DNA from 2 places in the Variovorax sp. GW821-FHT09D04 genome. Region 2 is predicted to be linked to the other one. Evidence: predicted binding sites of a transcription regulator. Region 2 holds the regulator's gene; the other holds the start of a gene.
The links. The regulator sigma-54, encoded in region 2, starts transcription at its own class of promoters, with help from an activator protein. The targets are predictions, from matches to a motif close to TGGCANGNAANCTGCTTT.
Positions count from the first base shown of each region.

Region 1: the regulator sigma-54 is predicted to act here: its motif matches at 2,014-2,031, upstream of AC07O4_RS10805 (transglutaminase family protein).

Region 1 is NZ_JBWKPA010000003.1:93,315-96,720, reverse strand. It holds gene AC07O4_RS10810 (DNA internalization-related competence protein ComEC/Rec2) at 1-1,983, opposite strand, end outside; gene AC07O4_RS10805 (transglutaminase family protein) at 2,105-3,406, shown strand, end outside.
Region 2 is NZ_JBWKPA010000014.1:67,992-71,397, reverse strand. It holds gene lptA (lipopolysaccharide transport periplasmic protein LptA) at 1-126, shown strand, start outside; gene lptB (LPS export ABC transporter ATP-binding protein) at 123-917, shown strand; gene rpoN (RNA polymerase factor sigma-54) at 1,072-2,661, shown strand; gene AC07O4_RS29040 (phospholipase D family protein) at 2,672-3,406, shown strand, end outside.

The DNA.
Region 1 (3,406 bases), on a different contig from region 2:
GCGCGCGGGGCGCAGCGCCTGCAGCGGGTGCCCGGCCTCGATGGAACTCAGCAGCGCCGCCTTCGGCTGCATGGCGAGCACGGCGGGGGCGCCGCCGGTGTGGTCGATGTCGCGGTGGCTCAGCAGCAGCAGGTCGAGCCGTTCGCCGCGTGCGCGCAGCAGCGGCACGAGCACGCGGTGGCCCGCGTCGCTGTCGAGCCCGTAGCGCGGCCCGGCGTCGTACAGCAGGCTGTGCGTGGCGGTGCGCACGAGCACCGCGTTGCCCTGCCCGATGTCGGCGGCGAGGAGGTCGAACTCGCCCACGGCGGGCCGCGTCGGCTGCCACAGCAGCACCGGCAACAGCAGCGGCAGCCCGAGCGCGCGCACCGACCACGGCAGGCGCATCGCCAACAGCACGCCGCCTGCCACGCCGCTTGCGGCCAGCCACGCTGGTGGCGCGGCCATCGACAGCGTGGCGAACGGCAGGCCGGCGAGCGCCTGCAGCAACAGCGCGAACAGCTTCAAGGCGCCAGCCGCCACGTCCCACAGCGGCGGCACCGCCACGCCGAGCATCGCCAGCGGCGTGATCACCAGCGTCACCCACGGGATCGCGAGCGCGTTGGCCACCAGCCCGACCGCCGACACCTGCTGGAACAGCAGCAGGCTCAGCGGCGTGAGCGCCAGCGTGATCGTCCATTGCTCACGAAAGAAGCGGCCCAGGCGCGTGAGCGCGCCCACCCGCCCTTCGCCCGGCACGGCCGTGGCGGAGGCGAACAGCACAGCCACCGCGACGAAGCTGAGCCAGAAGCCGGCCTGCAGCAGCGCCCACGGATCGGCGGCCACCACGACCGCCGCCGTCAGCAGCCAGACGTGCGGCCATGGCCAGCGCCGGCCGGTCAGGCGCAGCAGCGCCACGGCCGCGAGCATCCAGACCGTGCGCTGCGAAGGCACGCCCCAGCCGCTGAAGAGCGCGTAGAGCGCCGCCAGCAGCACGCCGCCCGCGAGCGCGGCCTGCTGCGCGGGCAGCCGCAGCATGAGCCGGCTGCTGCGCCGCCAGAGCGCGCCCACGACATGCGCCGCGAACCATGCGAACAAGGTGATGTGCAGGCCGGAGATCGACATCAGGTGCGCCACGCCGGTGGCGCGGAACACGTCCCAGTCGGCACGGTCGATGGCGCCCTGGTCGCCGGTGACGAGCGCGGCGATCACGCCGGCCTGCCGCCGGTCGTCCACGCGCGCGAAGACCGCATCGCGCACGGCCTCGCGCGCCCGCTCGATCGGGTGCCGCCACGTCGTGCCCAGCAGGCGCGGCGCGGGATCGCGCGCCCCGGCCCGCACATGGCCCTGGGCATGCACGCCCTGCTCCCACGCCCACAGCTCGCTGTCGAAGCCATGTGGGTTGAGGTTGCCGTGCGGCGCGCGCAGGCGCACGGTCAGTTGCCAGCGCTGGCCGGCGTGCACCTCGCCCACGGTGCGTGCGACGGACGCACGCCGCTCGGCGGGTTGCTCCCACATCCCGCCGTAGTCGCCGTACCAGGCGAGTGCGATGCGCGGCGGCACCATCGGTGGCGCCTCATCGGAGGCATCGGCCCACTGCGCCGTCTCCACATCGAAACGGAAGCGCGTTCCGATCTCGCCGGGTTGTGGCATCTGCGAGACCACGCCCGTGAGCCGCAGGTCGCGCCCTTCCAGTTGCGGGTCCAGCGCCCCGCTCGCATAGGCCGTCGCGCGCCATCCGGCGAGCCCCGCGCCGGCCATCGCGCCGCAGGCCAGCGACAGCATCAGCACGAGCAGCCGAGGCCCACGCCACCGCCACAGCAGCCATCCGCCACCGAGCCCCGCCAGCAGCAACGCGACGTAGACACCCGCCGCCCACAACAGCGGCTGACGCAGTTGCACCGCCGCGCCGAGCAGCGTACCGCCCAGCACAACGAAGGCCCCCGACCCACCCGCGACAGCCTCGGACGCACGCCGCGACTGCCCTCCCGACACCTCGGAATCCATGATGCAAACCCTCCCCCAACCCACGCTCGATGGCGCGTTAATTGCTTGGCAACTGGGCTAGTATGCGTCTCACCAGAGACATCTTTTCGATGCAACCTCGCTGCACTGCACGCCCCTACGCATGTCCATCCACGCCGCACTCCACCACGTCACCCACTACACATACGACCGCCTGGTGCAGTTGGGCCCGCAAGTCGTGCGACTGCGCCCCGCGCCCCATTGCCGCAGCAATGTGATCTCGTATTCGCTGCGGGTCGAGCCGGCCGAGCACTTCGTCAACTGGATGCAGGACCCGTTCGCCAACTACCAGGCGCGGCTCGTGTTCCCCGAGAAGACGCGCGAGTTCAAGGTCACGGTCGACCTCGTGGTCGAGATGGCGGTCTACAACCCCTTCGACTTCTTTCTCGAGCCGCAGGCCGAGAACTTCCCCTTCAAGTACACGGCCTCGCAGGCCGAAGAGCTGGCGCCCTACCTCGTGGCCGACCCGGTCACGCCGCTGCTGGAGGCCTACCTCGACAAGGTCGACCGCAAGGAACAGCGCACCATCGACTTCCTGGTCGGTATCAACCAGCAGGTGCAGAAGGACGTCAGCTACCTCATCCGCATGGAGCCCGGCGTGCAGACGCCGGAAGAAACGCTGAGCAACGGCAGCGGCTCGTGCCGCGACTCGGGCTGGCTGCTGGTGCAACTGCTGCGCCACTGCGGCCTGGCCGCGCGCTTCGTGTCGGGCTACCTGATCCAGCTCACGCCCGACGTGAAAGCCCTCGACGGCCCCAGCGGCACCACGGTCGACTTCACCGACCTGCACGCCTGGTGCGAGGTGTTCCTGCCGGGCGCCGGCTGGATCGGCCTCGATGCCACCTCGGGCCTGCTGGCCGGCGAAGGCCACATTCCACTCGCCTGCACGCCCACGCCGTCGAGCGCCGCGCCCATCGAAGGCGGCGTCGACGAATCCGAGGTCGAGTTCAGCCACGAGATGAAGGTCACGCGCATCTACGAATCGCCGCGCGTCACCAAGCCCTACACCGAAGAACAGTGGGCCGAAGTGCTCGCGCTCGGCGACGCGGTCGATGCGCGCCTCGTCGCCGGCGACGTGCGTCTGACCATGGGCGGCGAGCCCACCTACGTCGCCACCAGCGACCGCGACGCGCCCGAATGGAACACCGACGCGCTCGGCCCCACCAAGCGCGGCTACGCCACCGAGCTCGTGCACAAGCTGCGCGCCGAGTACGGCCAGGGCGGCTTCCTGCATTTCGGCCAGGGCAAGTGGTACCCGGGCGAACAACTGCCGCGCTGGGCGCTGTCGATCTTCTGGCGCGCCGACGGCCAGACGCTGTGGCACGACCCCGAGCTATTCGCCGACGAACGCTTTCCCACGCACTACACGAGCGAGGACGCGCGCCGCTTCACCACCGTGCTGGCG
Region 2 (3,406 bases):
GCGCCCGGCTCCGCACCCGCGGCCGGCGGCAAGAAGCCCGCGGCTCCGGCGCCCACCCCCGCGCCCGGCGCCGGGCTGCGCCCGAGCACCACGCTGGGCGGCACCGAAGGGGAAGGGCGCAAGTGATCGAAACCGCAGGAACCCAGGCCGCCGACGGCATTCCGGGCAGCCGCCTCGTGGCGCGCGGCCTCAAGAAGAGCTACGGCAGCCGCACGGTCGTGAAAGACGTCTCGCTCGATGTGCAAAAGGGCGAGGTCGTCGGACTGCTCGGCCCCAACGGCGCGGGCAAGACCACCTCGTTCTACATGATCGTCGGGCTGGTGCGCGCCGACGCCGGCGAGATCACCATCGACGGCGAGCCCATCGCCCACATGCCCATCCACCGCCGCGCGCGCATGGGCCTGAGCTACCTGCCGCAGGAGGCCTCGATCTTCCGCAAGCTCACGGTCGAGGAAAACGTGCGCGCCGTGCTCGAGCTGCAGCGCGAACCCGACGCCAACGGCCGCATGATGCCGCTGACCAAGCAGCACACCGAAGAGCGCCTGGCCGACCTGCTGGCCGACCTGCGCGTAGACCACCTGCGCGATTCGCCCGCGCTCGCGCTGTCGGGCGGCGAGCGCCGCCGCGTCGAGATCGCGCGCGCGCTGGCCACGCAGCCGCGCTTCATCCTGCTGGACGAGCCCTTCGCCGGCATCGACCCGATCGCCGTGATCGAGATCCAGCGGATCATCAGTTTCCTGAAAGAGCGCGGCATCGGCGTGCTCATCACCGACCACAACGTGCGTGAGACGCTGGGCATCTGCGATCACGCGTTCATCATCAGCGACGGGCACGTGCTGGCACAAGGCACACCCTCGGAGATCGTCGACAACGCCGAGGTACGCAGGGTGTACCTGGGCGAGCACTTCCGGATGTGACCGTGCGGCGAGGGTCAAGGATCATCGTGGCCGCCGTCCGCGCGGAGCTTCCTCGCGGGGGCCGCCGCGCACGGCCGCCCGAAGCGGCCGGCCCGCCCCCGGTAGGGGGTTGGCGTAGCGCGAAGCGCGCAGCCTGGGGGGGAGCCATTTCCTCATGAAGCAAGGGCTGTCCCTTCGCGTCTCGCAGCATCTGGCCTTGACGCCACAGCTGCAGCAGTCCATTCGCCTGCTCCAGCTCTCCACGCTCGAACTGAGCCAGGAGGTGGAGCAGATGCTGGACGAGAACCCGTTCCTCGAGCGCACCGCGGAAGAAGCGGCGCGCGAGGAGTTCGGGCTGGACACGGCCGACGCGCCGGTGCCGCGCGACGACGCGGGCGAGGGTGAGGCCGAGTTCACGCCGTCCGCCGCCAGCACGTCCTCCACCTCCAGCGACACCACCACCTCGACCCCCGACACCGACGGCCCCGCCGCCGAGATCGCCGAGCGCGAGCCCGACTGGGAAGGCGACGGCACCGTCGACATGGCGCCCGACGACAGCGAGTGGGGCAGCGACGCGCCCGCGCGCCAGAACAACCTGGGCGACGACGAGCGTGCCGACGCCACCGAACTCGCGCGCAGCCAGGAGTCGCTGCAGTCGTTCCTGCACCGCCAGGCGCTGAGCCTGCGGCTCAATGAAAACGACTGCGCCGCGCTGCGCTTTTTGATCGAGTCGCTCAACGACGACGGCTACCTCGAAGACTCGCTGCCCGCGCTGGCCTCGGGCCTGGCGGGCGACGACAACGACCAGTTCGACGACCTCGTGCACCACTTCCAGGTGGCGCTGGGCCTGCTGCAGAGCCTGGAGCCGGTCGGCGTCGGTGCGCGCGACCTCGGCGAATGCCTGAGCATCCAGCTGAAGGCGCTCGCCAGCGAAGACGAGACCGAGGCCGAAGCGCTCATCCGCAAGACCGCCATCGCGATCTGCAAGCAGCCGATGGAGCTGCTCGCGCGGCGCGACTTCAAGCGCCTGGCCACGCTCACGCGCACCAACGAAGAGCTGGTGCGCTCGGCGCTGCAGATCATTGCGCGGCTCGAACCCAAGCCGGGGCGCCGCTTCGTCGACGTCGAACGCAACATCGTCATCCCCGACGTGATCGTCACCAAGACCGGGCGCGGCACGAACGTGAAGTTCCGCGTCATGCTCAACCCCGAAGTCATGCCGCGCCTGCGCGTGCACGACATCTACGCCGGTGCGCTCAAGTCGCACAAGGGCGAGGGCAGCCAGGCGCTGTCGCAGCGGCTGCAGGAGGCGCGCTGGTTCATCAAGAACATCCAGCAGCGCTTCGACACCATCCTGCGCGTGAGCAACGCCATCGTCGAGCGGCAGAAGAGCTACTTCGTGCACGGCGAGCTGGCCATGCGCCCGCTGGTGCTGCGCGAGATCGCCGACGAACTGGGCCTGCACGAGTCGACCATCTCGCGCGTGACCACCGCCAAGTACATGGCAACGCCCTTCGGCACGGTCGAGCTCAAGTACTTCTTCGGCTCGGCGCTGGGCACCGAGACCGGCGGCAACGCGTCGAGCACGGCAGTGCGCGCGCTGATCAAGCAGTTCGTGAGTTCCGAGAGCATCAAGAAGCCGCTGTCCGACAGCCAGATTTCCGAGATGCTGAAAGAGCAGGGCATCGAGTGCGCGCGCCGCACCGTCGCCAAGTACCGCGAAGCCTTGCGCATCGCACCGGCCAACCTGCGCAAGGCTCTGTAGAAAGCCCACGATGACCCGTCGCCTGCTGTCGCGCTGGGGGCATTGGGTCTTCGCCCTCGTGGCTGCATCGCTGTTCGCCGGCTGTGCCACCTTGCCCGACGAGGCACCGCGCCCGCCCACCAAGGCCATCGCCGTCTCGGCCGACACCGCGCTCGGCAAGATCGCGCTGGCCTCGCAGCCCGACCCCGACCTCAGCGGCTTTCGCCTGATGCCCGGCGGCGACTTCGCCTTCGACACGCGGCTGCAGCTGGCGCGCCGCGCCCAGCGCACGCTCGACGTGCAGTACTACCAGATCGAGAACGACGAGACCGGTCGCTACCTGCTGCGCACCCTGCGCGATGCGGCCCAGCGCGGCGTGCGCGTGCGTCTCTTGATGGACGACCTGTACACGTCCGGCGAAGACGAGCTGCTGCTCGGCCTGGCCGCCACGCCGAACGTGGAGCTGCGCCTGTTCAACCCGTTCCCGGCCGGGCGCGGCAGCCTGCTCAAGCGCTTCACCGCGTCGCTGTTCGACTTCAGCCGCGTCAATCGGCGCATGCACAACAAGCTCTTCATCGCCGACGGTGCGATGGCGGTGGCGGGCGGGCGCAACATCGGCAACCAGTACTTCCGCCGCACCACCGGCCCGAACTTCATCGACCTCGACACCTTCGTCACGGGCGCGCTGATCCCGCGACTGGGCGTGCTGTTCGACCAGTACTGGAACAGCCCGCATGTGCGCCCGATCGGCGCGGTCGTGCACACC